4 regions of the Paenibacillus marchantiae genome follow, and region 1 is predicted to be linked to each of the others. Evidence: riboswitches for the same ligand, from Rfam matches in the RefSeq annotation. Region 1 holds a riboswitch; each other region holds the start of a gene.
What was found. A riboswitch is a leader RNA that binds a small molecule or an ion and turns the genes downstream of it on or off. The one in region 1 is predicted to bind thiamine pyrophosphate.
Positions count from the first base shown of each region.

Region 2: it holds a riboswitch for thiamine pyrophosphate, as region 1 does, so the genes downstream of both, PTQ21_RS07470 (ABC transporter substrate-binding protein) here and tenA (thiaminase II) in region 1, are expected to answer to the same signal.
Region 3: it holds a riboswitch for thiamine pyrophosphate, as region 1 does, so the genes downstream of both, PTQ21_RS24210 (thiamine phosphate synthase) here and tenA (thiaminase II) in region 1, are expected to answer to the same signal.
Region 4: it holds a riboswitch for thiamine pyrophosphate, as region 1 does, so the genes downstream of both, PTQ21_RS09620 (ABC transporter ATP-binding protein) here and tenA (thiaminase II) in region 1, are expected to answer to the same signal.

Region 1 covers NZ_CP118270.1:4,282,135-4,289,659, forward strand. The annotation lists gene PTQ21_RS19555 (AraC family transcriptional regulator) at 1-111, opposite strand, end outside; gene PTQ21_RS19560 (NAD(P)/FAD-dependent oxidoreductase) at 354-1,484, shown strand; gene PTQ21_RS19565 (hypothetical protein) at 1,493-1,783, shown strand; TPP riboswitch at 1,829-1,927, shown strand; gene tenA (thiaminase II) at 2,049-2,717, shown strand; gene PTQ21_RS19575 (GNAT family N-acetyltransferase) at 2,761-3,294, shown strand; gene PTQ21_RS19580 (TetR/AcrR family transcriptional regulator) at 3,344-4,243, shown strand; gene PTQ21_RS19585 (DHA2 family efflux MFS transporter permease subunit) at 4,407-5,846, opposite strand; gene PTQ21_RS19590 (TetR/AcrR family transcriptional regulator) at 6,128-6,733, shown strand; gene PTQ21_RS19595 (hypothetical protein) at 6,802-7,461, opposite strand.
Region 2 covers NZ_CP118270.1:1,611,331-1,618,855, forward strand. The annotation lists gene nfsA (oxygen-insensitive NADPH nitroreductase) at 1-623, shown strand, start outside; gene PTQ21_RS07450 (TatD family hydrolase) at 732-1,538, opposite strand; gene PTQ21_RS07455 (ABC transporter ATP-binding protein) at 1,634-2,533, opposite strand; gene PTQ21_RS07460 (ABC transporter permease) at 2,577-3,335, opposite strand; gene PTQ21_RS07465 (thiamine-binding protein) at 3,335-3,625, opposite strand; gene PTQ21_RS07470 (ABC transporter substrate-binding protein) at 3,849-4,889, opposite strand; TPP riboswitch at 5,111-5,223, opposite strand; gene PTQ21_RS07475 (NAD-dependent epimerase/dehydratase family protein) at 5,369-6,124, opposite strand; gene PTQ21_RS07480 (VOC family protein) at 6,141-6,527, opposite strand; gene PTQ21_RS07485 (DUF2798 domain-containing protein) at 6,715-7,203, shown strand; gene PTQ21_RS07490 (MFS transporter) at 7,387-7,525, opposite strand, start outside.
Region 3 covers NZ_CP118270.1:5,400,529-5,408,053, forward strand. The annotation lists gene PTQ21_RS24195 (thiazole synthase) at 1-212, opposite strand, end outside; gene thiS (sulfur carrier protein ThiS) at 216-419, opposite strand; gene thiO (glycine oxidase ThiO) at 416-1,648, opposite strand; gene PTQ21_RS24210 (thiamine phosphate synthase) at 1,654-2,247, opposite strand; TPP riboswitch at 2,563-2,672, opposite strand; gene PTQ21_RS24215 (ABC-F family ATP-binding cassette domain-containing protein) at 2,806-4,356, opposite strand; gene PTQ21_RS24220 (hypothetical protein) at 4,489-5,472, opposite strand; gene PTQ21_RS24225 (hypothetical protein) at 5,459-6,010, opposite strand; gene PTQ21_RS24230 (hypothetical protein) at 6,007-6,405, opposite strand; gene PTQ21_RS24235 (hypothetical protein) at 6,422-6,907, opposite strand; gene PTQ21_RS24240 (hypothetical protein) at 6,963-7,525, opposite strand, start outside.
Region 4 covers NZ_CP118270.1:2,100,618-2,108,142, forward strand. The annotation lists gene PTQ21_RS09610 (ABC transporter substrate-binding protein) at 1-16, opposite strand, end outside; gene PTQ21_RS09615 (ABC transporter permease) at 66-878, opposite strand; gene PTQ21_RS09620 (ABC transporter ATP-binding protein) at 865-1,659, opposite strand; TPP riboswitch at 1,809-1,911, opposite strand; gene hisC (histidinol-phosphate transaminase) at 2,019-3,140, opposite strand; gene PTQ21_RS09630 (ATP-binding cassette domain-containing protein) at 3,165-3,941, opposite strand; gene PTQ21_RS09635 (ABC transporter permease subunit) at 3,965-4,750, opposite strand; gene PTQ21_RS09640 (ABC transporter substrate-binding protein) at 4,778-5,833, opposite strand; gene PTQ21_RS09645 (iron-containing alcohol dehydrogenase family protein) at 5,830-6,972, opposite strand; gene PTQ21_RS09650 (radical SAM/SPASM domain-containing protein) at 7,268-7,525, shown strand, end outside.

The DNA of each region.
Region 1 (7,525 bases):
CCGTGAATGGCCGTTCCAATTCATTAATTCATCTACGGTCAGCTGGTTTTGACCTGTAATCATAAGCGGCATATCGGTATCCAGTGAATTCCCCGTACTAGGTTTCGGCATCGTTGTGTTATTCCTCATTTCGTTAAAGGTCGTGTGCGTAAATGGCGCGGATACAGAGTTAAAAGAAACCTGATTTGAATTATATTACATAAATAACATTAATTTAAACGAACTATTTACTTCGATGAACGACTTATCGAAAACCTTTTAGGATTATGTATCATCATGTCGATGCCTTGCCATTATCAGACCAAACAGTATACGCTATAATGGATACAGTGATTTAGGAAAGGGATGCAGTCATGAAGAAAGTCATCGTCGTAGGATCAGGAATTCTTGGGGCTTCCACAGCATATCAATTGGCAAAACGGGGTGCGGAAGTTCTTATTATAGACCGGAAAGATCGAGGGCAGGCTACGGATGCTGCTGCCGGGATCATCTGTCCCTGGTTATCTCAGCGCCGTAATCAGGATTGGTATCAGCTTGCCAAGGCGGGTGCACGTTTTTATCCCGGTTTAATTGAAGAACTCAAGAGTGAAGGGGAAACGGAAACGGGTTACGCTCAAGTGGGTGCTCTTAGTATTCATACGGAAGTAGAGAAAATCAACAAGATGCAGGAGCGAGCACACCTTCGTAAAGAAGATGCACCGGAGATTGCCGATATTACCCGTCTGGATGCAAAAGAAACCCATGAGCGTTTTCCTCTCCTGGAGGAGAACTTTCAGTCCGTCTACATCAGCGGAGCTGCGCGTATCGATGGACGTGCAACGCGTGATGCCTTAATCCGATCGGCACAGCGAAATGGAGCGGTCCTGATTAATGGGGACGCGACACTTCAATATGAATCGGACCGAGTAACTGGAGTGGTTGTTGACGGTCAAGTCATATCGGCTGACGAGGTTATTGTGTGTGCCGGCGCTTGGGCTAGTGAACTGTTGAAGCCCTTGGGCATTGATTTTAAGGTTCATTATCAGAAGGCGCAAATTATGCATTTGCAGGTTCATGATCGAGAAGACACTGGGAAATGGCCTGTGGTCATGCCTCCTTCGGATCAATATCTGTTAGCCTTTGATCAACAGAAGATTGTGATCGGGGCGACTCACGAAAATGATATTGAAGGCTATGATATAAGAGTAACCGCAGGCGGAATGCAGGAAATTTTGAATAAAGGATTGGAACTGGCTCCAGGTTTAGCCGATAGCACGTTTCAGGAAGTAAGAGTAGGTTTCCGTCCGTTTACACCAGGTTTTCTTCCGGTAATGGGTGCTGTTCCTGGTTGGGAGGGCTTGATCACAGCCAATGGACTTGGAGCGTCTGGTCTCACGATGGGGCCTTTTATTGGAAGTCAACTGGCCAAGTTGGCTATGGGTTTGGATTTGGATATCGATATTCAGCCATATGACCTTGGAAAAGCAATGGATTATCAGAAATGAGGTGAACGATGACGTATTCACAGCGCTTAACTCACGGTAACTCATCAGACATTATTTATCTGGAGCACCAGATTGGCATCGCCGAGGAGGAACTAGCAAAAGCCGAGGAAGAGCGGAGGGGTTACGAATCGGATTTAGACAAGTTAAGGACGTCTCCGGCGTATCATGCAACTTCAGCGACGAACGTCTCTAATGAGCAAAAATGGGTGGATGAGTTAAACAAATTGCAAAGTATGATTAAGGATATCCGCACTCGACTTAAAAACTTGCAAGAAGAGTTAGAGGAACTTGAAGATTAATAGGAATAGTTGACATTTGGAAAAACACATGTTGTAATAAGCCTGAGCTATTTGCAGGGGGACTGTTCGCAGTTGAGAAGGTTAAAACCTGACCCTTTGAACCTGTTAGTTAATACTGACGTAGGGAGCAAATGACATGTACTCATGTTATTTTGCCCTTGCCGAAAATAGGACAAGGGCTTTTTGGTCTGCATTTTGGATGACAGAACGCGATAGCTGGATGTGAAGCGGGAACATTATAATTTTAATATAAGGAGAAATGATCATGTCATTTTCAAGAACGTTAATAGATAAGTCCAGAACCGTATGGGAAGATGGATACAACCATCCTTTTTTACATGAAATGGGGAAAGGCACACTGGATCAGGAAGCGTTTAAGTTTTATCTTCTTCAGGACTATACATATCTGATTGAATATGCGAAGATTTTTGCCATGGGTGCGGTCAAGGCGACAGATGAAAAAATGATGACGAACTTTACGGTTATTCAACACGCTATTCTGTACGAAGAAATGGATTTGCATCGAAATTATATGAATGAATTTGGGATTACGCTGGATGAAAATCATGCTGTCAAACCCTCTCTTTATAACAAGGCCTATACGTCGAATATGATGAGTGTTGCACAAACAGGTGGGGTTGCTGAAATCATCGCCGTCATTTTCCCTTGTGCGTGGACGTATTACGACTATGCCACAAGATTAAAAGAACAATATCGAGATTCATTAGAGGGCAATTTCTATCAGACTTGGATCGAAAATTATGCAAGTGATGAATTCCGCGACTCATTCGAATGGTTCTATGATACACTGGATGCATTATGTGAACATAAAACAGAGCCGGAACTGGAGGCCATTGAAGACATATTCAGAAGAAGTGTTGAATTTGAATATCTGTTCTGGGATATGGCTTATAAACGGCAACTCTCGTACTGATGAATGCAATCTACTACAACCAGAGATAAGGATGAACATACAGATGAACAATCGTGGAGAACGCATCTATTTACGATTTTTGAACGTGGAAGACGCTGCTGGGCTACTGGATTTGCAGTTCCGTAACCGGGCTATTTTCGAAGAAATATCGGCAAGCGAACGATCGGATACATTCTATACATTGGAGGGCCAAGTAGCCCTTCTCGAAGGTTGGAACAAGGCGAGGGAAGAGGGGAAACGGTACTCTTTCGGGATCTTTCTGAACCATACGCATGAGCTTATTGGGGAGATCTCTCTGTTCGAGCTTGAACTGGATTCCACCACCAAATGGATTGTTGGTTATGTGCTCGATCAGGTGCAGAATGGCAAGGGATATATGAGTGAAGCCCTTCAGCTAGCACTGGATTTTGCTATGAATGAAGCGGGTATAAAACGAGTGGAGGCAGGTGCGCTGCCCGACAATGCCGGATCGATTCGAGTGCTTCGCAAGGCGGGCTTTCAGGAGACGGACCGGCAGAATATTAAAATCAAGGGGATTTGGAAGGAACATATGATGTTTGCAGTGGATTTGCAATAGGTTACTAGATATCGTAACGTGAACCACCTAAATCATCCAGGGGGAACTTATGAATAAGCGGAAACAAATGTTATTGGACTCAGCGCTTGTACTCTTTGGGAAACATGGAGTGACCAACACCTCCATACAAATGATCCTAGACGAGTCAGGTGTGTCCAAAGGAACATTTTATAAATTCTTTGGCTCGAAGGATGATTGTATTCTTGCCATTCTGGAGCAACGTGTACAGGAAGATATGATGATTCGTAAAGATTTGGAGAGCCAAAGCTATGCTTCCGATTTTGATTTACTGGTGGATCAGATTATGGTGCCGATGATTTTGCCAGAAAAAAAGCTTGTTGTGGAGCTATTCTGGACAGGCTTCTACTCTGGAGAATGCGATCTGAAAAACTTGACTCGCATGCAGTTAAATTGGTTATCTGAACGACTGGTACAGGTATTTGGGAAAGAATTAAAACCTTTTGCTTATGAAGGGGCTATTTTTGGTTTTGGCATGATCCATCAAATCTCGAACATGTGGAGAAACTTCCATCTTGACCAACCGGATTGGAACCATCTTGTGCCCAAAATCCTGAACTACATTGAAATCTTGCTTCGTTCCATGCTGGAAAGACAAGAGCATATTATTGATTTTCCAAGTCTTTTGATGATCGCTCCTGATTCCAAAGAAATTGTGTTGGATAAAAATAACCTGATTGCAGGTCTTCAGAAATTCAGTCATTCTATTCTCCAATTGGAAGTACCTATTAAAGCGAAAGAACTGACCAAAGGGCTGCTTGTTTTAGTTGAGCAGAAAGAGATCAATATCTCCATGTTGGAAGTAACGCTACAGGCGTTTCAAACGGAATTTGAATCGTCTTCTCTTCAGTGTGAGACAAACAGGATTGTCAAAGATTGCAGATCGTATCTCGAACAATTCAGGCAGATCCTCATGGAGAGAACGAGTTAACGCAGCTGTTCTTACTTACGTGTGCAGGCAAATTGTTCATTTATATTATGTAATACACCACAAAAAAGCGGCAGATTGGACATAAAACTTAGTGTCCTGATCTGCCGCTTTTTATATAAGATACAATAGGCTCTACATGATGTAATTCATGTAAATATTGTTCTTAATTTGTATTCATCGAGACTTTTTGTCTTACAGGCTGCTTGGAGTCTTCCTCCGTCGCTTGTTTGGTACGTTTGATGAAGAAGGAAAGGAGCAATCCGAGAACGGCAATGCCAATAATGACAACATAAGCATCATTAATTCCCTGGATCATGGATTCCATTCCCAACTGCTGCTGGGTTAAGCCTTTGGCTGCACCCGTTGCAACCATATCTTGAACATGTGCTGTTGTGCGACTGGTCATTACACTTACGAGCAATGAAGTACCCACAGCGCCAGCTACCTGTCTGACAGTGTTTGATATTGCTGTACCGTGTGGTCCTAGTCTTGGTGGCAGTTGATTCAAACCTGCTGTTTGGATAGGCATCATAAGCAAGGCCATACCAATTCGGCGACCTGTTGACATCAATACTAGGTAAGTATAGCTAGTAGAATCCGTTAGATCGATGAACCCGATGGTGGTTACAATCGTAATGACCATCCCGATAATCGCCAGCCATTTTGCGCCAAACCGGTCAAACAATCTACCCGTTATCGGCATCAGGAAGCCCATGACAAGCGCCCCTGGAAGCAATAATAATCCGGACTCCAATGCAGTGTAACCCCGTGCATTTTGGAGGTATAAAGGAAGCAACATCATATCAGCATACATGATCATCGTGATCGCGATATTAATGATTGTGGTCAGTGAGAACATATTATACTTGAAAGCCCGCAGATCGAGCAGCGGATTTGCAGACGCGAGTTGTCTCCATGTGAACAGTCCAAGAGCAATGACTCCTGCTGCAATGCATATGATTACTTCTGCGCTTGACCATCCCAGAGTTCCTGCCCGGCTGAAGCCATACAGCAATGCGCCGAATCCAATCGTGGACAGCAACACGCTGAGTGTGTCGAACTTGAGATTGATTCGTTCCGATACATTTTTGAGATATACAAACGCAAAACCAATAACAATAACGGTTAGTGGGATCATCCCGTAAAACATCGTTTGCCATGTGTAGTTCTCAAGAATATATCCAGCAAGGGTTGGCCCAATCGCTGGAGCGAAAATGATGGCAAAGCCGACCATCCCCATCGCGGCGCCCCTTTTCTCAGGAGTGAACAAGGTAAGAATGACATGCATTAACAATGGCATGATAATACCAGCACCGGCTGCTTGAACCATACGTCCTGTCAACAGTGTACCAAAATTACTCGCAAGGGCAGATATAATCGTACCGATGAGGAAAATAAACATCGAAGCTTGAAATAATTGCCGTGTCGAAAAGCGTTGCATGAAATAGGCCGTGATGGGAATGAGTACACCATTCACCAGCATGTAGCCTGTCGTAAACCATTGGGCTGTTGCTGCCGAGATATTAAAATCCCCCATCAGCTCCGGAGTTGCCACGCTCATAACGGTTTGGTTCAATGTGGCAAGAAATGCACCCAAAATCATAACAAACAGTATGGGGCCCTTTTTTACGTCATCTCTTTCTTTTAATCTAGCCTGACTCAATCCATTCCATCCTTTCAATCCACACGTGACTAAATTTACAACGTGTTGTATAGTTTACATTGTATTTATTGAATTATATACATATTCCCGTAGATTACAATTTACGATTTTGGGTATTTTCGTTGCTTATTTTACGAAATAATAAAATATGTCGTCTAATTCGGAAATAAACGACTGATCATTTAAAATTGTAATTTTTAAAATTTGAGGAGTGATATTGCATGAAAAATGAAAAGAAGTCTGCTACAGATCCTCGTATACTTCGTACAAGACAGTTGATTCGTGATGCTTTTGTAGATCTGTTGCAGGAAATGGACATCGAGAAACTATCCGTCAATCGAATTGCAGAACGTGCGACGATCAACCGCGTGACTTTCTATCTGCATTATCGTGACATCACAGACATGATGGAGAAAATGGCGGACGAGATGATCGAGCACATTGAACGAATTGTGGACGAATATGCTCCTCAATTTGAAGATGCTGCCAAAGACGATGGTTGGCCAGTGCTTGTAAAATTGCTTGAACACTTTGCTGATCATTCCAAATTCTATCGTGTCGTTCTCGCTTCCAGACGAACCCCCATTTTTACGGAGAGGCTCATGAAATTACTAACGACACTCGTTTCGGCCAAGATCGAAAGCTTGGAGCTGGGAAGCTCTCTTTCACAAGCGGGTATTCATAAGGAGATCGCAATCTGGTACAGTTCCTCAGCTCTGATTGGTACCATTGTATCCTGGCTTCGTAATGACATGCCCTATGCACCGCATTTCCTTGCCAAACAGTTCTCTTTAATTCGTGCTTATTCTTACAATGACTTGATATAACAAAAAAACATCCAGCTTTAGTTAGACTCAACTATACGCAGATGTCTTTTCAACAGACTATAAATGGGCTAATCTCCTGTCGGAGTTCGTAAAATCATATACAGCCCGATGAGTGCTGCCAGAGCACCAAAAATGATGCCGGACAGTCCATTGTAAAAGGTGGGATCTCCTTTGTATGAAAATGACATGATCGCAGTTTGTGTTAATGAAAGTGAGATCAATGATGAAGAGAAGTTCGTCAGTTTGATGGCTTCAATGACCGGTTCATTATTCCGTCTCGCCATAATGGCGCCCCCAAGAGATACTGCGATTTCGGTAAAAGTAACGGCAGCAATGATGAAGGCGGCATAGTGAGGATAATGCGTTCTGCTGCCTGTAACAAATAATAACTTACTGCAATAAATGATGTACACCGCACTTGAAGCGAGCACAATATTACCTATAAATCGGTATGCCGCGTATTGTTTTTTTAGGATTTCCTCCGGGCTGGAATCATCAAGATTCGAGTCCTCATGTGCTTTGGCTGCGTAATACTTAGCAACAGCGATGCCAATATTATAAAAGGCGTTAATACATAAAAAGAAGGAGAGCGTAAAGATTCCTAAAAGTATTTTCCCAACTGCGATAAGGGCATTAAGTGGAATAGATAATTTTGCAAAGTAGATAATTCGATTATTTTTAACTTTAAAAACAGATTCTCCTCTATTCACTGGACGTATCCAATTCACTGTATCCCTCCCGAACGAAACCCTGATGTGCAAAGAATGAGTCTAGTGTTCAAGCATACCATAG
Region 2 (7,525 bases), 2.7 Mb from region 1:
GTAGTGTGCAGGCCTATACTATAATTGCTGTTACCGAACAGGAGCAGAAGGCCAAATTGGCTGAATTGGCAGGCAATCAGTCTTACGTCAATGAATGCCCTGTGTTTCTTGTATGGTGTGCTGACCTTTATCGCCTGAGTGATGCTGCCAAGCGTCATTTGCCTGAAAAGGAATCCTATGAGGACTCCACTGAAAACTTTATGGTGGCCACCATTGATGTTGCACTCGCATCGCAAAATGCTGCGCTTGCAGCAGAGTCACTAGGTTTCGGAATTGTATATATTGGCGGGCTGCGCAACCGTATTGAGGAAGTGAGCGAAGTATTGGGCTTGCCCGACGGCGTCTATCCAGTATATGGAATGTGCATTGGTGTTGCTGATCAGGATACGGGTATTCGTCCGCGTCTACCACTAGATGCTGTCCTGCACCATGGCCGCTATAACGCCGAGCAGACCCTCAAAGGCGTCGAGAGCTATGACGAAACGACTGCTGCATACATGAAGGAGCGCACTCAAGGGGAACGTTCTACACCGTGGTCCGAAATGATGGCGAAACGTCTTACAGAGCCGGTACGTCTACAGATGAAGCCATTCCTCGAAGGCAAAGGATTCTTGAAACGTTAAGTGTAAATACAAAAGAAGTCAGTCCGGCAGATGTCGACTGACTTCTTTTTTTGCATACTATATCTTTTTAATTGAGGAACCAGCACAAGAATGGATGCCAATTCGGACCTAAGGAAGATCGTAGAAGCGTTTCGTATTCTGATAAAAGAGACGCGCAGCCCGCTCCGTTCCCATACCGGTCACTTCACTCCACGCTTGAATGACCTGTCTGGTCATGGCTGGATGCGTCATTCTTCCCTGGAAAGGTCCCTCGAAAGGCCAAGGTCCATCAGTCTCTGCCATAACCTGCTCGGAAGGATACTGGCGAGCTAATTCGCGAATTTCCTCTTCGTATATGATATCAGGTGTAAATGAGACGAAGTATCCGTTGTCAGCCATTCGCTGGACGGTCCGCTTGGAGCCTTTGAACCAGTGAAAATGTGCCCGGCGATGATGATATTGCTCCAGCAGGTCACAGGCGATATCGGCATCCTCGTATACAGCGTGCAGCACAATCGGTTTACCGTGCCGTTTCGCTAGCTGGATAAATCGCTCCAACAGATCGATATAGCCGCTCTGATCAAAGTACTGTCCCGCCTGTTCAGCTTCCTGTCGGTTGTAATAAGGCAATCCAACTTCCCCAATCGCTGTGGCTTGTCCCATATGCTTTTCGATCCATTTGAAAAATAGATCCTGCTCTGCCAGGGACGGCAGGGGCTGCTCGGGATGGAACCCAAAGGCCGGATATACGGTACGAGGGTATTGGGAAGCTAGTTCTAGGTTACTCTGGGCAGAAGCCAGATTCATGGAAACGGCGATGACAGACTCAACCTGCTGGGATGGGAAGGAATGCAGCATCTCACGTTGTTCTTCAGGTGTATATTTGTCCAGGTGAAGATGTGCATCGATCAAGGGTGCAAAAGCGGTTGATTGCATGGATGGACCCCTCCTTTTTGTCTTTTACCAATGATACGCAGGGTAGTTTGTCTTGGATCACCCATTTTAGGGAAAAAATAACTCAAAAACCCGCACTATTTAGATAGGCGGGTTTTCTGCTGTTCTTCTCTCATCCACTGGGAAATCTGCCGTTTCCGTTCAAGAAAAGCAGATTCCTCCGTGATCGCTTCGCGACGTGGACGATCAAAGGGAACATCGACCTCGTGAAGTACAGCCGCAGGCCGATTTGATAAAACATAGATACGGTCCGCAAGCAATAATGCTTCCTCGATATTATGCGTAATGAACAGCACCGAGCGGCGGTTCTGTTCCCAGATATCGAGCAGCCAGCGCTGCATGTCGCTACGGGTCAGTGCATCCAGCGCACTAAAAGGCTCGTCTAGCAGCATCAGCTCCTGCGGACTGAGCAGGGCGCGCAGAAAGGCAACCCGCTGCTGCATGCCGCCCGATAACATATGCGGATAGGCTTGTTCGAACCCAGCCAGTCCGACACTGCTCAGCCACTTCCGGGCATCTGCAAGCGCCTCTGCTCGGGGTGGTGCATCCGCAGACACTTCACCTGCAAGCAGCACATTGTCCTCAATGGTACGCCATGGGAAGAGGGCAGGCTGCTGCGGCATATAGCTAATCTTGCCGCGTTGTCCGGTGACATCCTGACCATTCATCAGGATTTGTCCCTCCTGAGGTTTCAGCAGACCGCCGATGATGTGAAACAGGGTGCTTTTGCCACAGCCGGAAGGACCAACAATGGCTACGAATTCTCCTTGTTCCACGGTCAGAGAAAGGCCATCCAGAACGGGCAAAGTGCTGCGTCGCTCTCGGAACGAAGCATTCACGTTCAGAACTTCCAACGCGGGTGATGAATGATGTGCAGGTAAGGCAACGGCTCCATGCTCAGGAACTCCATTACTCGTTGGAGTGGTTGCACCTTCATCCGGCGCAGTAGCTACCCGCTCGTTGTGTTCGGGTGTCATCTTGTCATCACTTCCTAACCTTTATATGGTGCATATTTCAAAGTTATCGCTTTTGTGGTCGCCAGCGTACGAGCAGCTTCTCCAGTAGCGCAATGAGCAGGAAGAGCAGCAGACTCAATGCCACAATAATCATGATTGCCACGAAAAGACGATCCGTCCGATAGGCTGATTTTTGCAGCATCATATAATAGCCGATGCCCTTATCTGCACCGATCCATTCGGCGATAATCGCACCCATGACGCTGTACGTAGCGGCAATCTTAATCCCCGAGAACACCGAGGGCAATGCATGTGGAAGTTCGAGCTTCCAGAAAATTTGGCCGCGTTTTGCACCAGCCATGCGCATATAGTTCATCATCGCCGCATCGGTGCGGGTCAACCCGTCCATGGCAGCTACAGCTACCGGGAAGAAGCAGACCAGGATGATGGTAATTAGTTTGGGCAGCAGCCCAAATCCGAACCAGATCAGCAAGAGCGGAGCAAGCGCAATGGTCGGTATATTTTGACTAAGAATAAGTAATGGATAGAGTGCAGATTTCAAAAATGGAATCAGATGCAGCACCATCGCAATCAGTAATCCCACGAGCGTACCTGCTGCAAATCCTATTAATGTCAGCTGGATTGTTGCCGATGCATGCATGCCAAGTCGCTCGGCCTGGGAGGCTGCTTCATGGGCGATGTCCGAAGGCGCAGGCAGCATCCATTTCTCAATATGGAACAGGGAGACGGCTCCCTGCCATATCGCTATAAAGAGAATAACCGCCACAAAGGGCGGCCATACGCTTTTCCAATAGGCATGCATTAGCGATATTTCTCCGTCAGGGTGTCCATGCTGAAGCCACTTGGGCTATGGGCGATTTTGATCTGTGAGATGATGCTTGGGCTGCCAGCTTCCACGAGAACTTCGTGCATTTTGCGGACAACCTCCAGCAGTTCCTCTAGTTCTCCCTCCATCGTGGTATCGAGTGGATTAACCTGATATTTCAAGCCGGACTGCTGAATAACTTCAATGGCACGATCAACGTAAGGATAGGAATTTTCGCCATTTGGCGTTTTGGGAATGACTTGAATGCTAAGTAGTGTGCTTGCCATGAGAGATCACTTTTCCTTTCGAAATATATAAAATGAACTAATGACTGTTACACTTGCCACTTCGATGACAGAATAACCTTCCAATCGCTGTTATCCCCAGATTTTTTTGATTCCCTTCTCCAAAGGGAAAATCCGGTGATAAAGGCGAACGCTTCGCTTTTTCACGTTATTTCTGTCCTCTTCGTCATCGTGTAAATACTAAGTTCGTTTTATATGGATAATTTTATTGGGGTAAGAACTCGTTTGTATATGCTTTGGATACATCTACCTGCTCATCGAGCAGTTTTTTGCTAAACATCCAATCCGTATAGTTCTGCCATACTTCCTGCTTTTGCTCACCCCAGCGCGGTGCGTCATCCTGATATTTTGGACTCAGCCACTTCTGGCTTGCGAGTACAAGATCCTTATCCAGATCCGGTACGGCCTTGATCAGAATGTTGGCAGCGTCTTCGGGATGTTCAATCGCGTATTGATATCCTTCGGAAGTCGCTTTCAAGAACGCTTTAACCAGCTCGGGATCGTTCTGAATCGTCTTTTCATTGGTAACGAGTACAGGTGTGTAGTAGTCCAGTGAATCGGAATAATCTTTCACATATAACATGTCGATCGGTTCCCCGCGCAGTTCGGCTTCAATGCCCGTCCACGCGTAGAAGATCCAGGCAAAGTCGATATCGCGTTTCACAGCGGTGAAGAAGTCTGCATCGCCCATGCTAATATTTTTTACTTTGGATACATCGGCGCCTTCGCCTTCCATAATGGACTGCATCACAGCTTCTTCCACCGGAGAGCCCCAGCCACCATAGGTTTTACCTTCAAAATCTTTGGGGGATTTGATGTTCCGGTCCACCGGAGCGGCAAATCCGGACGTGTTATGCTGAATGACTGCAGCGATGGACACGAGCGGTACGCCCTGTGTGCGGGCCTGGGTTACACTCTCCTGATAACTTACGCCAAAAGGCACTTCGTTCGAAGCTACCATCGTATCCGCGCCTCCGGCACCTGGCTGTACAATCTCGACATTTAAGCCTTCGGCTTTGTAAAAACCTTGATCTACGGCCGCATACAGGCCGGTATGATTCGTATTTGGTGTCCAGTCCAGCACCACTTTAATATCCTTGAGGGCTGCGTTGTCACCTTCATTGCTGTTTTCGGTGTTGCTGCTGCCATTTTCTCCTGAAGGTGCAGCTTCTTTGCCGCCACATGCGGCCACAGCCACAAGTAGTACGCACAAGAGCATTAGGCCCATCATTTTACGCCATCTCATCTTCATTTCTCTCCTTCATGTTGTCCGGCCAGTGGCGCGGGGTACTCCTTGGCTTCATATCCAAGCTTCTTGCATAAATCGACAGATTTATACCAGCTATGATCCGGATGACGTCACTTTTTTTAGCTCTCTGGCTATATAAAAGAACATTAAAAAAGCGCCCCGTTAATCCGGGACGCGTGCAGGCGTTAGAGATGTGGCACTCAGCAAAGAGGCTGGGCCAATTCGATATACTCCGATTCCTACGCTGGCATGATCCAGATCAGGTCTAAGGGTCAGTATCTTGGTGGGATACACTCTCAGCCGGCCTATTCCGACTCCCCTGGGAAACTATGAAGTTACGGGCATTACTAGGTGTAATTATAGGCCAGAGGCCTACGCATGTCCAGTCAGGAACTGGATAGGGGCACGTATGAATGAATCAAAGAGGCCATTATACATGCGTATAACGACCTCTCTAGATGTGTGATTTTCAACAATTATCGTGGCGAATCATATAAGGAAATCTGACTGAGTGCAAAAGCATCGGATTTCGGGTCATAGCCTACCTGTTTCTGAGTGGTTTCCAGATTCAATCGTTTAAACCGATTATTCGAGATCCCATGCAGTATGGTGAAGGGCTCCAGATCTGTAGTTGTAATTGCTTTGAACATCAAATCACACAAGTCAGCCGGACTAAGATACGCGCTCATATCCCTTGCCTCCAGCGCGGGTCCATCCGGTTGGAAATCATCATATGCACCTATACGTATTGCTACACTTTGTAAACCTTCGGTATACGCAAAATAGGAAGCGAGCGATTCACCAAAACATTTGCTAACCCCGTACAAATTCCGTGGGCGTGTCGGCATATCCGGATAGACTTGAGCATCAATGGGATACCCCTCAATCGTCTGTGCACTGCTTGCCAGAATGACTCTCCGCACACCCTGGTCTTTAGCTGCACGGAATACATTAAACGTGCCCTTGATATTGATGTCCAACAACGATTCATAGAATCCAGCATGCGGGGAAGGATCTCCCGCCAGATGTACAACCACATCCATGCCTTCGCAAGCGTGCTGACAGGCTTCGGGATCTGTCACATCAAGTGTCATGATCTCATGGCTTGTCCCTTGATACGTATGCAGTCTGTCGATATTCAAATCCGTTAGTCGCAGGTGAAATGCTTCTGACAAGTGTTGGGACAAGTCACGTCCAATTTTTCCGGCTGCGCCGGTAATTAAAATGTTCATAAATCAGCTCCAATTCTTAGCGCTGGAAGAACTCAATCCATTCCTTCTCGGGTCCATAAATGAAGAAATAACGGTAACCGTTAGGCAGTGTAATCATCTCTCCATCAATAAACTCGGCCTCAGTTGCCTTAATGCGGTTGTACTCAGCCTCAAGGTCATCGACATGGATAGCAAAATGATGCACCGTACCTTCGGAAGGCAGCTTGTCGCTGTATCCCTGGATCAACTCAATCTCGGTCTCATCGCTTCCGTTGAAGCCGAGAAAGGCGAGCTGAATGACACCGTTGGTGTGGGTTACCCGGTCTTTCAATTCAAGACCAACAATCTCCGTATAGAAACGCAGCGTGGTCTCTAGATCACGAACGGCAATGCCGACGTGGTCAATGCGCTTTTGAAAACTCATAATCCAAATCCTCCTTTATATGCAGTGAATCTTTTCTACCATTTTAAGGGATATCATAGGGCTGTACCACGAGGTTGTCAAATAAGATTTTAATTTGGAAAAATTATAATTGTTCACAGAATGTTCACTTATGAGGAGGGGTTCGTCATCTCTATAATTACGAAGGTAAACAGAGAGGATGAGAGAATTGCCAACAACGAAGAAAGAACAGATTATTTTTGGAATGATGATGTGCACAGGAATGGTCATCGTCATGATGGCCTTCAATTTATGGCACAATGGGTTATTGAGCAAGATGTCCGCGCTTGAAATACTGCTTCAGTTCATATTGTGCTTTGTCATTGCATTTCTGGTGGAGTCTTTTATTGTCGGACCTGTAGCGCGAAAAATTGCATTTTCCTTACCTTTTGACAAGTCCAACAAAATCCTGGGCGTGCTGGCTATGTCATTTTTCATGGTCATTGGAATGGTTCTGATCATGTCCTTGTACGGAATGATTTCCGCTTATCTTGCGAATCAGTTAAATGGAGCATCCGTACTAAGTACGTATCTTCATACGATTGCTCGTAATTTTAGCCTGGCGCTTCCTTACCAAATTATTATTCTGGGACCACTCGTTCGATATGTATTCGGTAAATTCATTAAGGATAAAGGGAGTGTAGTCCCCACAACCTAAATAACGTTAGTTCCGATTTAGAGCATCTGAAAGTATTTCCTGGGCAATCGTCCACTGCACTAAGATAAAGAAGTAATTGTTCATTTTCAAATCAAAAAAGGCCTCGTAGCATTCACGCTACGAAGCCTATCTTTTTACCAGCTATGATTAATGGAATTTAATTTATCTTCTGTTCGGTAGATATTACGATGCTGAACTCACGGTATGCCTGCGCTGCCATTGATACGCGATCACGCTGATAATCAGCAGACCAACTGCAAAAATGGCAAGCATCCACGCCGACTGGTTAACTTCCAGATGGTCCAAACTCCAGCCTGTAACC
Region 3 (7,525 bases), 1.1 Mb from region 1:
GCTGTATTCGGAAGTAGGGTATACCTTTTCAAGTCCAGTGTGTCCAGAAAGTGCTGTTTGTTCCGATCTTCCAGATTCAAACGCCGAACCGCGAACGTTAATACTTCCGTACCGGAGGCTTCAACCGCCTGGCTCTGCACTTCCAAGTCCGAAAATTTGCCTGTACCCAGCAGCAATCTAGACTCAAACGTATAATTTCCAATCCTCAACATAATTCAACCGCCTCCCACAAAATGTACAATTTCAATTCGGTCTCCGTCTCTTAACGCCGTCGTTTCATGATATTCCCGCGTTAAAATTTGCCGATTCAATTCAACCACGACGGTTTTTACTTGCAAATTAAATGAATGGAGCAATTTATCTACACGATTTAAGCTATCTTCAATTTGCATGGTTTGTCCGTTGACAATGATGTTCACTGCAACATCTCCTTTATGTTCAAACGTTCTGGACAAAGGTCCTGAATCCCCAGTTCTTCCGAGGTTTTGCCACAAATCAAGTCAGCCATAAGGCTGGCTGTAATTGCACTAAGCAATATGCCGTTACGATAATGTCCAAAAGCAGCGAATAAACCCGGTACACTATCACAAGCCCCCACATAGGGCAATCCATCCGGAGTCGAAGGACGGACACCAGCCCACGCTCGGATAAAATGTGCTTCCTTCATGCCAGGTACCCAGTTTGTTGCAGCTGCAAGCAGCTTCTGAATGCCTTGTACCGAAACTTTCATGTCTGTTCTTCCAGGAAGGCTTGTTGCACCGATCCATACTTCTCCATTGGCTTTGGGAACAATATATATATCCTCTGCATACACCGTTTTGTCTGGCCTGTACCCGGCATGGTGGGGAGAAAACTGCACGGCTGCAATCTCCCCCTTTACTGGTAAAACAGGCGATTTCAGACCTACATGTCTCATCAATTCTTCACCATGTAACCCTGTAGCAATAATGACATTTCTCGATGTCATCGTTCCTATTGAAGTCTCGATTCCTTGCACACCGTTTACATTCGTATGCAAACGGACATCCTGTACCCCTTCCATCACCCTTGCACCCATGGCTTGAGCCGATCTGACATAAGCCTGCGTTAAGTTGACAGGAAGAACCTCGCTCTCGGAAGGTCTGTAAAATGCTCCATACGTATCCCTGTTTAACCATGAAGCTTCCTGTTGGACAGCAATACGATCCCACCAAATATGTTCTGTAGATAAGGTAGACGATCTACGATCATTCTTGTAACTGCTGACCTCACTGTATGAACGAAAAGGAGTAATAAATCCATGCTGTTGCAGCCCCATTTCCACTCCGCTAAGCGAACTGATCCGTTCCTTCTGCTCATGAAGCAAAGCTCTGCTCTGCCTTACAAGCTTTGCCATTACAGCATGAGTGAATTCCTCACTATCAGCAGCAAGCATGCCTGCGGCTGCACAGGAAGTTCCCCCAGCGATCCGCGCCCGCTCAACCAGAAGAACGTCATGGCCTCGAGTAGCGAGTTCACATGCGATGGCACATCCGATAACTCCTCCACCTACAATAATGGTTTCTGCATGAAGCTTGCCTCCAACTTCCGCTCCAACTTTACTTTCCGAAACGATTCCTGGATGATAGCCTGAACGATTCCTGCTTCGACTTCTTGCTTCCTCTCTCAAGATCTTCATCTCCTTGGTTCGGCGTACTTGTCTGAATCCGTGATCGCCTGTCGCAATGAAGCGGCAGCTACTTCCGGCTTATCGGTCGTCCAAATCGTTGAAATTACAGCGGCTCCTCTAGCACCAGCAGTTCGAATGGCAGCAATATTCTCAGGACTAATCCCGCCAATCGCGATCACGGGAATCGAAACATTAGAGCATACCTCAGCTAACGCACTTAGCCCTCTGGGTTCGCAATTCGGTTTACTATTTGAAGCATAGACATGCCCATAAAAGAGATAATCCGCTCCCTGTTCTTCTGCAACTTTTGCTTCTTCCAGAGAATGAACCGATATGCCTACGCGCAGCCGATCGACTCTCCTCAACTCATCCTTATCATAGCTGCGAGTAACTGCTTGACCCCAATGCACACCACCAATTGAAGCATATTGATCCAGCTGATCTGAGCCATTCATAATGATTCGGACAGATGGAACACCTTGTGTTTTTAGACCTTGCGCCCAATACATCTGTTCTTCAAGGGTCAGCTTTTTTTCCCGAATGTGGATATAATCGACCCACCGCCATATACCCTTAGCAATATTCAGAAAAGAGTCCAAGTCTCCTGTACCTGGTGAAACCACATGCAGTTCGAATGATCTTGTTATTACATGTTCGTGGAAGATTACCGTCCTATTCGCCCTCCTCTTGCATGATTTAAGCTGATATACAACAACAAAAAAGCCACTCCCGTAGGGGAGTGGCCACGAATTTAAAATTCATGGATCAACTGAATGACTGTCGCATGCAATTACTCTATACATAACGCACAACAACTATAGAAACCATCCATAGTCGCAACGCTGTATACATAGAACTGCATGATTCATCTTGCAGGCCATATCGCAAAGTCAACGATAAAGCTCTTTGTCATTAGCTGAAACGCGCCACTTCCCTACGCTGGTATGATCCAGATCAGGTACAAAGGGTCCGGAATCGCATTCTTCCATCTCAGCCGCATCGTGCGGCCCCCCTAGTGTTCATATGAAGCTGTAGCCTATGTTACCATAGACACCTTTTTTTGTCACCGTACATTTCCATGAATTACGTTGTTCACCATTGCTGAAGTCATGTAGTTAACGAAGTTGCTGTTTCTGGTGCGAAGAATTTCGTAGAAACTATTGTTTGTCGGACCAAGCTTCAACATCCCACGTTTTGGTTACCCAACCTTCATAAAATTCAGGTTCATGGGATACGAGCAGCACGGTACCCTTGAATTCCTGCAGGGCACGTTTCAGCTCTGCTTTTGCGGTTACATCCAAATGGTTTGTGGGCTCATCGAACAAAATCCAGTTACTTTCACGCATCAGAAGCTTACATAAACGAACCTTGGCTTGTTCACCACCACTAAGCGCGTTAAGCGGGCGGGTGATATGCTCATTTTTTAATCCACAACGTGCGAGATGGCCCCGGACTTCATTCTGTGTCAGATGAGAAAACTCATTCCACACATCTTCGATCGGGGTAATATTACCTGCACGTACTTCCTGTTCGAAATAGGCTGTTTCCAGATAGTCCCCCAAGAAAGTCTTACCGCTAATTGGTGGGATTTTCCCCAAGATCGTCTTGAGCAGTGTGGATTTACCTACACCGTTACATCCAACAATGGCAATTTTCTCGCCACGCTCAATCGTCATCGTCATTTTAGGCAATAATGCATATGAATATCCGATTTCAAAATCAATACCCTCAAAGACGGTTTTACTACTCGCCCGGGCATCCTTGAATTTGAATGTGGGTTTGGCTGCTTCGTCTGGACGATCAATCCGTTCAATCTTGCCGAGCTGCTTCTCACGGCTCTTGGCACGACCTGAAGTGGAAGCGCGGGCTTTGTTCCGCTGAATGAAATCTTCCTGCTTCTTGATAAACTCCTGCTGTTTCTCATAAGCATCAATATGTTGCGCCTTATTCATGTCGGCCATTTCAAGGAATTTGTTATAGTTCGCTGCATAACGCGTCAACTTGGCAAATTCCAGATGATAAATAACGTTAACGACCTCATTCATAAACTCTGTATCATGCGAAATCAGAATAAACGCATACGGGTAATCCTTCAGGTAACGCGTCAGCCATTCGATGTGTTCCACATCGAGATAGTTCGTCGGCTCATCCAACAGAAGTGCAGTTGGTTTCTCCAGTAAGAGCTTGGCAAGCAATACCTTCGTACGTTGACCACCACTAAGCGCGGCCACGTCACGATCTAGGCCGATGGCGGACAAGCCCAGTCCATTTGCCATCTCTTCCACTTTCACATCAATCAGATAAAAATCACCTTGCTCCAGTTGCTCTTGAATGTCACCCATTTCTTCCAGCAACAATTCGAGCTTGTCCGGATCGGCGTCTGCCATCTGATCCGTAATAGACATCATTTCTTTTTCCAACTCAAGCAAGGGCAGGAACGCATCCTTAAGCACATCACGAATCGTTTTTCCAGGCGTGAGCTTGGTATGCTGATCCAGATATCCATAACGAACTTTGGGGGTCCATTCGACCTTCCCTTCGTCCTTTAACAATTTCCCGGTAAGAATGTTCATCAGTGTGGACTTACCCACACCATTTGCACCAACAAGACCTACACGCTCTCCGGCAAGTAAACGAAAAGATACATTTTTAAATAACGTGCGGTCTCCAAAATTGTGACTCACGTTCTCTACTGACAATAAACTCATAAGATGAGGTTGCTCCTATCTATTGGACATTACTATCGTTCCGAAACCCTATTTTAGCACAGGTGTCGCCTTTTCTGAAAGTAATGTAAACATCTCATGCAACCTCGCTTTTATATTACAAACAAACTGCCTTTAATTTATGGAACAGTTATACTCAAAATAACCTTGTGCTGCCGCTTGTTTGGCATTTGTAAACACTTCTTCGGCTCTGTAACCATTGCTACATGTGGAAGGGTAATAGTATTTAATTCCACTTACAGGATCAACTCCGCCAACGATCGCTGTTTTCTTCACCAGTCTGCCACCACCAATGGCATAATTGTTAATCTTTTGGTTACCTACAGGTATTCCCTGAATAAACGCCATCAGCCCCGTATCATTAATCGAATTGTACCAGTCTTCCTGAGAAATCAAAGGCATGGTAAAGGTGTAGGAAACACCATTCCTTCTTGCAAACTCATTATGCCGGTTAATAACATCTGCCAAATCTTCCTGCACACTTGTCACGATCCGGCCTCGTCTGACCTGCTCAAACGTCTCGGCATTCTGAAGCAGAGGGATTTGTGTGCTGGAGGCCAGTTCTTTCTGGAAACCCTCAACCCACATGCCCAAGCCTGCATCATAGGCATACACATACCCATCGAGTGTGAAGTTAATACTGCTACCATTTGAATCAGAATATGTATAGGGCTTTTTAGGACTCCAAACTTGCCGGAATGAATCTTCAAGATCACCAGTCATCTCAGTTTCGTTCGCCAAAATATAATAACCATCATAATCCAGCACGACCATTGCAGGAATGTAATTAAACATGGCCCGTATAGCAGCAGGATCATCCTGAATCCCCATATTTAGCGCCAGTGTTTGGGTAAAGGTAGTCAAGGCAAGCTCTTTGTCCGCTTTTACAAATTTGGTCGAATCATACCCTGCTTCATCGTTTTGCTTCTCATTTTGATGCATCACAGCCCCTGCATCCAGTACGGCAGTCTGAAGTGCCATCTTATATCGATTGCTTAAATATTGTGCCTCTTGGGCATTGTCTGTATTGTGAGAAATAACCCAGAATATAGGTAAAAAGATAAGCACAAACACAATAGAAAGATCAGTAATCTTCATTGAGCACCATACCCCCATATGTGGTAAACACGGCTGCAGCCTGTGCAGACCCGTTCAACCACTCACGAATCAACATGGCAGGTGTGCGATTGGTATTTTTGACGGTTACAGTGAAGAAATCCCCCATTGCCAGTGTATATCTGCGCCCAGGATCGTCTAAAGCTAGCACACCGGACGAAGGAAACAGCTTTGCTTTAATTTGGGCTGAATAATAGCCATCTTGTACAGTTTCATAGGTGCCAGAAAATGTGCTCTGATCCATCGGATCTGAGTAATGAGGAACATATTTTTTGTGCAAATGCTCCATGGAAATCTCATAGGCATTCCCCGTTCGGGCCATCTGTTCTTCGAATTCTGTATACATGACAGGGGAAATGTATCCCTTTGTTCTGACTGCATCAACAAAACGGGTAACCGTCTGAACAACGGTCATGCGTGCCATGTCATCCTGTCGATCTGCAGTCTCTGCTGCCGGATATACATAAAGCAAAATCACTGCCAGCAAAACAGCAAGCAGCTTGGATGCAGCGTTAATCAAGGTGTACTGGCCTCCTTCCAAAATGCAATCTTCAGCAGTTCGCCAGCCTCACTTCTTATGAACTCAGGTCTATACGAAGCAGCAAGCTGGACAGGAATGGTTCCTCTTCTGTTTACAAGGGGATCAATGACATATGCAATCCCGTCCACCTCCACGCTGACCGTTGTCCCTGTCATTTGCCTCACAGTGTGTAACACTTCCGCACCACTATAACGGATTGGCTCACTTATACGCAGAGTGGTATTCAGCCGTCCTTCCATGTCTGCTGTCGTCTGCACCAAGTGATTCAAAGCGTCTGAAAGAACCCGAACATTCTGCTGCCCGTACAGGCAGGCTGTCACAAATAGGACAACCGCCGTACAGAACAACATGAGCTGCTGTGTATTCTGGGACATGTTAAACCAACTCCTGTCAGGATTGCTGGAAAATAAGCCCTCTTACCACATTGGATCTGTCTTTTACGATAATTGCTTTGAATTTACCACTTGGATTGACATATTGGTTGTCTTTTTCACTCATAGTTTGATTAATAATACCTACTTTATCATCTGGAGAAATCACTGAACCGTAATCTGCGTTATTGAGATCCTGGGATATGTTCAACTGATTGCCATACCATTGACCCCCCTTGTTTTTACCTGTAATAACTTGAATACCGAACTGATCCTTGTCCGCATATTTACGCAACGCGTTTGTGACTTGTGATCCGCTAATGGTTGTTCCGTCATACACGGTAAATGCAGCTTGGGACAACTCGGTCTGGATATCGGCAAAATTGTTCTGTGCCGTTTTGGTTGCCTCCTGAGCCGAAATAAACAATAGAACCACAATCGTAATAAGGGCGATGGTCAGAAAGATGCCTGCTGCCACCTTTAAAGCACTTGATGCATTGTTCATGATAAATCCTCCTATATCGTTTTTAATTTATTTCAGACTGTGACGTACATGGTCGTTACAGTTTCTGAATCTGTTCATAATAAATGTTCATTTGAAGGAAACTCATGCCTACCAGCGGAATGACCAGATAGAGGAAGATCAGGGCATACATCGGTGTAAACCCGATCATTCTTCCCCATGATGCTTTAACATCAATCATCTTGGTGTATTCCTGCTTCCGTTGTTCAAAATAAAAAGCCATCATACTATCCAGATCATCAAATGCCTCTCGAATCGAAATTTTCCCAAGTGCAAGTTGCAGTTTTTCAACCAAACGCTGAAATTCAGGCAGACCTGCATCTTCTTTCAATTGTTCAAGTGCATGCTCCTGCCCATGTTCAAAGTGCAACAGACATTTTTGCAGTGGTCTTTTGAAAATAACAGCAAAGCGATTGAGCCATTCCAGTATTTCCTCTACAGACATACGGTCCATCTCTCGCAAGATTGAGATAACCGTCTGAAACTGATAGATTTCATGCCTCATGTCCATGCTTCTCATCTTGCGCTGGAACATCATGAGCCAGATCGGCATGTGATAACCCGCTAAACCTATCATCATTGCAATAATTAACTCCCACC
Region 4 (7,525 bases), 2.2 Mb from region 1:
TATGCTTTTTATTCATAACGTAAAGTTCCTCGTTTCTTTTGTTTTTTTGTTTTGAAATCCGAAAGTTATCCAGCTTTTCTTCTACCTGCATGACGTGGTGTACCAAATCTTCTCTCCATCCATGCAATGAGTACAAACAGCGCGATACCAAGCAGGGATAATAGCATAATGGCGGCGAACATCGCATCCGTGTTCATATTGCTCGACATTCTGCGGCTGAAGTAGCCAAGCCCCTTGCTTCCACCAAGCCATTCACCGATCGTTGCACCGACCACACAATACACCACGGACATTTTCAGTCCCGAAAAGAAGGAGGGAAGGGCAAGTGGAATCTGGAGTTTGCGAAAAATATCCCACTTGGTGGCCCCCATCGTCAGCAGCAGTTCACGCTGCTCCGGATCACCCTTGCGCAGGCCATCGTAGGTGCTCACCACAATTGGGAAAAACGCGATCAGGAACACCACCGCCACTTTACTCCACAGCGTGTAGCCAAACCACAGGATAAAGACGGGGGACAGGGCAATCAGCGGGATCGTCTGACTGATCACGATGAAGGGATATAACGCTTTTTCAATCGACCGATTCATATGCATACCCGTTGCAAGTGCAATTCCGGCACCAATGGACAAGCCAAAACCAACGACAACCTCCATCAAGGTAGCAGGCAGATGTGTAGCCAGCAGAAGGTGGTGATGTTCATACAGCGAACGGACAATCGCCGTCGGGGCTGGAATGATGAAGGAAGGCACCCATCCCATACACACAATCCACTCCCAGAGAGCAAGCAGCAAGATCATGAGCAAAAGAAACAGACCATAACGGGCAAGCCAACCTCTTACGCTATGCTTCATGCTATCTCTCAAGTTACCGTCTCGCATGCAATTGTTCCTCCAGTAGTCGTCTCATCTGAACGAGAGCCGGTTCGTAGATCATGTCCGAATGTCTTGGACGTGGCAAAGGTACCGTCAGATCCTGCAGCTGTTGGCCTTGGCCCACCGGAGTTAACAGGATAATTCGATCACTGAGCAGCAGGGCTTCTTCAATGTCATGTGTGATGAACAACACGGTTTTGCCCAGGCCTTCCCAGAGCTCCAGCAGCCAGCGATGCATCTCACGTTTGGTCAGGGCATCGAGTGCGCCGAATGGTTCATCCAGCAGCATCAGTTGGCCACCTGTCAGCAAAGTACGAAGCAGCGCGACACGCTGGCGCATGCCACCTGAAAGCTCGTCCGGGTAAGCATGCGCGTGGCCGGATAAGCCAAATCTGTCGAGGCCAGCCAGGATATCTGCTCGAATCCTTATCTTATCCTGCCGACCTGCAGCCAGTTCAGAGGGAAGCATGCAATTCCCCATGACGGTTCTCCAGGATAATAGGAGGTCCTTTTGCGGCATGTAGGCCACCTGCCCCAGTCGCTTTCCTTCTTGAACCCAAGGAATTTCAATGGTTCCGTGTGTTGGCTCAAGCAAGCCTGCCAGCAGCTTGAAAAGGGTACTTTTACCGGAGCCGCTGGAACCGATGAGCGAGACGAATTCGCCTTTGGCTACACGCATCGACACATTGGAGAGCACGGGGGAATCCCTTTTTCCCGGGAAAGCGTAGCTCATGTTGTGAATGGTTATATCGTTATCCATCTCGTTCCGTCCCCCCTTGTTATTCATAATTCAACTTCAAACCGCGGGATCTTTAATTACACCTTCTGATCTGCCCGCAGAACGCGAAAAAGACCCACCCATTTCCGGAGAAATGAGTGGGTCTGTAAGTTCAATTCACATTAAATTCCATCATCAACATGAAAAAATCCGCTTACTGAGAGGCCGCTCCACTTCCCTCCGCTGGTATGATCCAGATCAGGTTCAAAGGGTCCGAATCGTTCGATTCGTCTCAGCCGCAAGGCTCCCCTAGTGCAATGTTCAAGATATGCAGTTGTGTGTTCAGCATATATCACATGCAAGTGGAATGTAAAGAGGGCGGCTTAAAAGAAGTGTGCGTAATGTGAGTTAGGAAAGTAACTAGGATTCTAATCGTTTGAATGTAACAGTGAATCAAGCTCCCCGATCAGACGGGCAATCTGCTCAGGTGTGCCAATCGTAATCCGAAGCCAGGTAGGCATACCAAATTCGGCACCGCCGCGGACAGAGATGCCTCTGTTCAACAATTCTTTGGTAATCGGGCCACTATCCTGCAACAGATCAATCATGATGAAATTTGTTTCGGAAGGGATGTAGGGTAAGTTCCACTGATCAAAGGACTGCATTAACGTTTCCCTTCCTTGACGATTGTAGTGCAGGCAGTGAGAAACAAATTCATGATCATCCAGGCTGGCCAAAGCAGCGGCTTGGGATGTGGCTGTCAGACTGATGGGCAGCTTGACCCGGTTAATGCCTTCAATAATGCTTTCATTCCCGATGCCATATCCAATTCGCAGGCCAGCAAGTCCATATATTTTGGAGAAGGTCCGCAAAATAATCAGATTATTATACTGCTCCAGCAGCTTAACCGTATCAGGATAATCTTCACTTTCCGCGAATTCATAATACGCTTCGTCCAGGACAACCACGACATGGGAGGGAACATGTTCGAGTAAACCAAGTAGGGCATCTGCCGTGAAAATGGTTCCGGTTGGATTATTCGGATTGCACAGCCAGATAATTCGGGTAGAAGCATTGATCCGTTGCCGGAATTGCTCCAGGTCCAGTGAATGGTTGACCAAAGGCACTTCATGAATGACCCCGCCTGCCAGCAGCGTAGCGCCCTTATACCAGTTAAAGGAGGGCACCGGAATGAGTGATTCCTCCCCGGGATTAAGATAAGCTTGGGCGGTAAGGGTTAGCAGCTCGAAAGATCCACTGCCAAATACCAGTTGGGAAGTACGCACCCCCAGACGTTCCGCAAGTTTGTCACGCAGCAGTTGGCTGGAACCGTCGGGGTATTGAGCCAAAAGATCGGAACTCAGCGATCTGACCGCTTCCGCAGCCAGGGGAGAGGAACCAAACGGATTCTCGTTCGCTGCAAGTCGATCCACACTTTCCAGTCCCAACTCCCGCCGGATCTGTTCCATGGATTTGGCAGGCGTATAAGCCGGAATTTGAGTTAAAAGGTCTTTAACAGGTGGAGAGGGAACGGGTGAAAGGGATTGCATAATCATGCCTTCTTTCCAGTGGAATTAGATCGAGAATGATATCTGTTTCTGAGCAATCTGCTGTGGTGTCTCTTGTGGAGGAGTCAACAAACGATTCAGAATCAGGTTTTCAAAATGAGCAAACCCGCTGTCCCGAACGCGTGGCCGCTCCAGCGTAATTCGAGTATCCATCGTTATATGACCATCCTCGATTAACAGCACTCTGTCTGCCAGCGCAACCGCCTCACTGACATCATGAGTGACCAGAATGACAGTCAGATCTTCTTCTACCCACAAGCGTTCGATTAATTGCTGCATCTCAATTCGTGTCAATGCATCCAATGCACCCAGCGGTTCATCCAGCAGCAGTAAGCGTGGATGACTTGCGAGTGCCCGTGCCAAGGCGACACGTTGTTTTTGTCCGCCAGATAATACCCCCGGCCAATCACCTTCACGCTCTCCGAGTCCTACATTGCGAAGCGACTGGCGTGCATCTTCCTTGTTCTTGTCGGGGATGCCCAGTCGTACATTGTCGAGCACGGATTTCCAAGGTAGCAGCCGGGCTTCCTGAAACAGAAACCGTGTCTCGGGTGCTGTACTGCCAAGCTTTCTGTTGCCCAGCATAATGCTCCCGGAAGAGGGGGGTTCCAGCCCGGCGATCAGACGCAGCAAAGTACTTTTGCCACAGCCGCTTCGTCCAACGATGGCTACAAATTCCCCTTGTCTTACATTGACGTTGATGTTGGATAGAATCGTCCGCTGATCATACGATTTCTGAACCCCATCTACTTGAAGAAAAGGACTGATCTGACTTGTGCTCATGGATCAATACACACTCCTTTGCTTTACTTGCGGGATAGGGCCGGGTTCCAGCGCAGCCAGCGCCGTTCCAGCCATTTAGCGATGGTATCGGACAGCTTGCCCAGCAGGGCATATAGCAGAATGCTTAAGACGATTACGTCCATCTGCATGAATTCCCGCGCGTTCATCGCCATGTATCCAATCCCCGCATCCGCCGCAACCGTCTCGGCTACGATAAGTGTCAGCCACATAATGCCAAGTGCATAACGAATGCCCACCAGAATGGAAGGCAGTGCACCAGGCAGGATAATGTCCTTATAAAGGGACCAACGGCTGAGGCCATATACTTTGCCCATTTCAATCAGACCGGGATCGACTGATCGTATGCCGTGAAACGTATTCAGATATACCGGAAAGAATACACCCAGGGAAACGAGGAATAATTTTGCTTCTTCACCGATCCCGAACCACACAATAACGAGGGGGATCAAGGACAGATGAGGAATGTTGCGGATCATCTGCACCGAGGAGTCGGCGATCTTTTCCGCAAGGGAGGAGATGCCGTTCAGCACACCCAGCAGGAAACCGAGACCCCCACCAATGAGGAATCCTCCCAAAGCTCGTCTGGCGCTAATACTGATATTGTTCAGTAGTTCACCGTTACGAAGCAGACGAATGAAGGCCTCCAGTACCTGAGCGGGCCGGGGCAAAATATTGGCTGCAACAACTCCAGATGCAGTCAGCCATTGCCACAGAGCCAGAATGAGTAGTGGTACAACAAAAGGAATGAACTGGTTAAACCATGCCCGGTTAAAGGTTTTGGACCGCACGTTATGCCTACCTCCTTGCTTCCTTCGTTATTGGCTACCTGGAGCTGGAAGTTGATCTTGAAGTGCATCACTCCAGAATGTGCTCACATCGACTGCCTGCTCAAAAATTCCCGCTTGCTGAAACGTATCCGCTACGTCCTGTTCAGACTTGATGGCCTCGTCAGAAATGGCAACAATACGTGATGGGCGTTGTGCTTCTCCATCCGTGTAGGTTTTAAGGGCTTGATCCACGGGCTGGTGGGTGTTGTCTGCTGTAATTTGAGCCCACGCATCCTTATTGGCACGAGCCCAATCATTGAATTTGTTGATTCGCTCCAGATAATCGGCAAGGGCCTCTTTCTGTTCCGCATTTGCAATAGCCTGATCGGAGGCGGCTACAAGGAAGCTGCCTGACAGGATATCTTTGGCGCTGGCGAGCGTTGTTGCTTCATTCTGATGTGCGGAGATGATGGCATTGCCGTAACTGGCAAGTGCATCCACTTTCCCGCTTATCAGGGCGCTGAGTCCATCGGCTGTTGAAAGTTCGACCGGACTGATGTCACTCCAGGTTAATCCGGCTTCTTCCAGCATTTTGAGCAGGAAATAGTGGGCCGTTGTATTTTTTACGAAAGCAACTTTCTTGCCTTTCAGGTCAGCAACCGATTTGATCGATGAACCTTTGGGAACAACGACCTCCTGATTTAAGGTGCTGCCTTGTTGTACCGCAATAATCTTGAAGCTTCCACCATTGGCAGCTTGAGATGCAAAAATGGGCGGAATTTCACTGGTCACACCAAAGTCCAATTGGTTTGCAGCCATCGCTTCAAGGATCAGGTTACCTCCCTGAAATACGTTATAAGTGACTTTATAGGGGGTGTCATCGAGTCCGGCGGCTTTTAGCCCCAATTCGAGATTGCCCCATCCGGTCTGACCAACACGAATGGTAACGTCTTTATTCGAAGCAGCTGATGCCGCTGTCGGTGTTGTGCCTGTACCCGCGGCCTGATTGTCAGTTCCGGCAGAGCAGCCGGAGATCAGCATCAACAGAAGCGCGCTCAGAAAGGCAGTTAAGGGAAGAGTGTAATGGCGGTTTGGACGGATCATAGGGAGGAAACCTCCTTGGTGTATGTACTGCTTTCACTGGACTGACTGGATTCTATGAATGTTTGGCCGATACGGTCTGCCTGAAGAATGGCTTCGGTTACCTGCGCCGTACTAACTCCGAAGGAGAGATGCGCCGCACTGCCTTCCCGCAGCTGTAGTCCTGCTGCAATGCGCGCAGCAGCTTCCTTAGGCTGTTGTTGTATGCCAAGCTCGGCAAGAGTGATAGGCAGATTCAGCTTATGTAACAGAGTGATCAGCTCATGAAGCTCATCCCCTGCTTTGCCTTCAAGAATCCACTGGGTGAAGAGTCCAAAGGCTACCTTTTCTCCATGTAGTGAAGCGTGTGTTTCGGGTAATTTGGTGAGGCTATCATGTAGCCCATGAGCAATCGCGGCATGAAGTGATCCATCGCTAATGCTGCCTACAAGGCCTGCGAGCACAATAATGGCATCGGCAACATCACGGAATTGAGGTGTACTACCGGTTGTATCGGTGGATTCATAGACATCGATGGCGTGCGCTTCAAGAATATCGAGTGCAAGCTTGGCGGTGCTGACACTGTTTCGGAGAGTGAGGCTGGTGGCGTTGCCACTTAGATTAACGGCGAACTCATGCCATTTTACGAGTGTGTCACCGATCCCTGCGGCCAAATATCGCCTTGGTGCACTCGCCAGAATACGAGGATCAGCCAGAACGAGATCAGGCGAACGACGCAGGGGACGATATCCTGCAGATTTCCCCTGTTCATCATAGAGCACGGTTAAGGCGGACCAGGCAGCGCAGGTTGCGGCAATCGTTGGGACCGTTACAATGGGCAATTGGGCTTGCTCGGCCACCGCTTTGGACAGATCGAGTACTTTACCACCACCGACGCCGATAATCAGATCAACATCCAGATCGAAAGCTTGCTGCGTAAAAGTATCAATCTGGCCTGTTGTAACCTCACCGTGAAACAATTGCACATGGAACTTGATCTTATGCTCCTCCAATGAAGGAAGAAGGTAAGGCTGTACGGCTTTTAATGCAGACTCACCGGCGATGATGAGAACATGCTGCCCAAGCTGTGCAATCCGCGAACCACTTTGCTCAAGAATGTTAGCCTCGTGTACATATACTGCGGGTGCCTTAACAGTAATCATGAATACACTCCCCTTATAACTTATTATTCTTACGTTTTAACTTGGTTTTAAATTGTTTAGATTCTAGCATCGCGTCTCGGCAACTACAATGACCTGGACAATCAATACATCCTATACTTCGATTGAAAGAATCTATAGGTGAACGTAGTTAACAAATTCGATGAGAAAAAGGGAATTAACATCCTAGTCGATTTACCTTGTCCCTTGAACCCGATATAATAGTGGTGGCACACATGGGCCGGATCACAAATGAGGGTGGGACTGTTCTCCCTCTAAGCAGAATGGGGACCCCGAGTTGAAAACGTTCAAGAAAGTATATATTGAGATCACAAGTATATGTAATCTGGCATGCAGCTTCTGTCCACAGACCAAACGTGCCAAAAATTTCATTGACCCTGAAGTCTTCAACAATATATTGGATCAGATCAAACCCCATACCAAACATATTTATTTACATGTCAAAGGTGAGCCGCTGCTTCATCCCAAAATTGATCTGTTACTGGATTCAGCGCATGAGAAGGGATTCAAGGTCAACATTACGACGAACGGTACG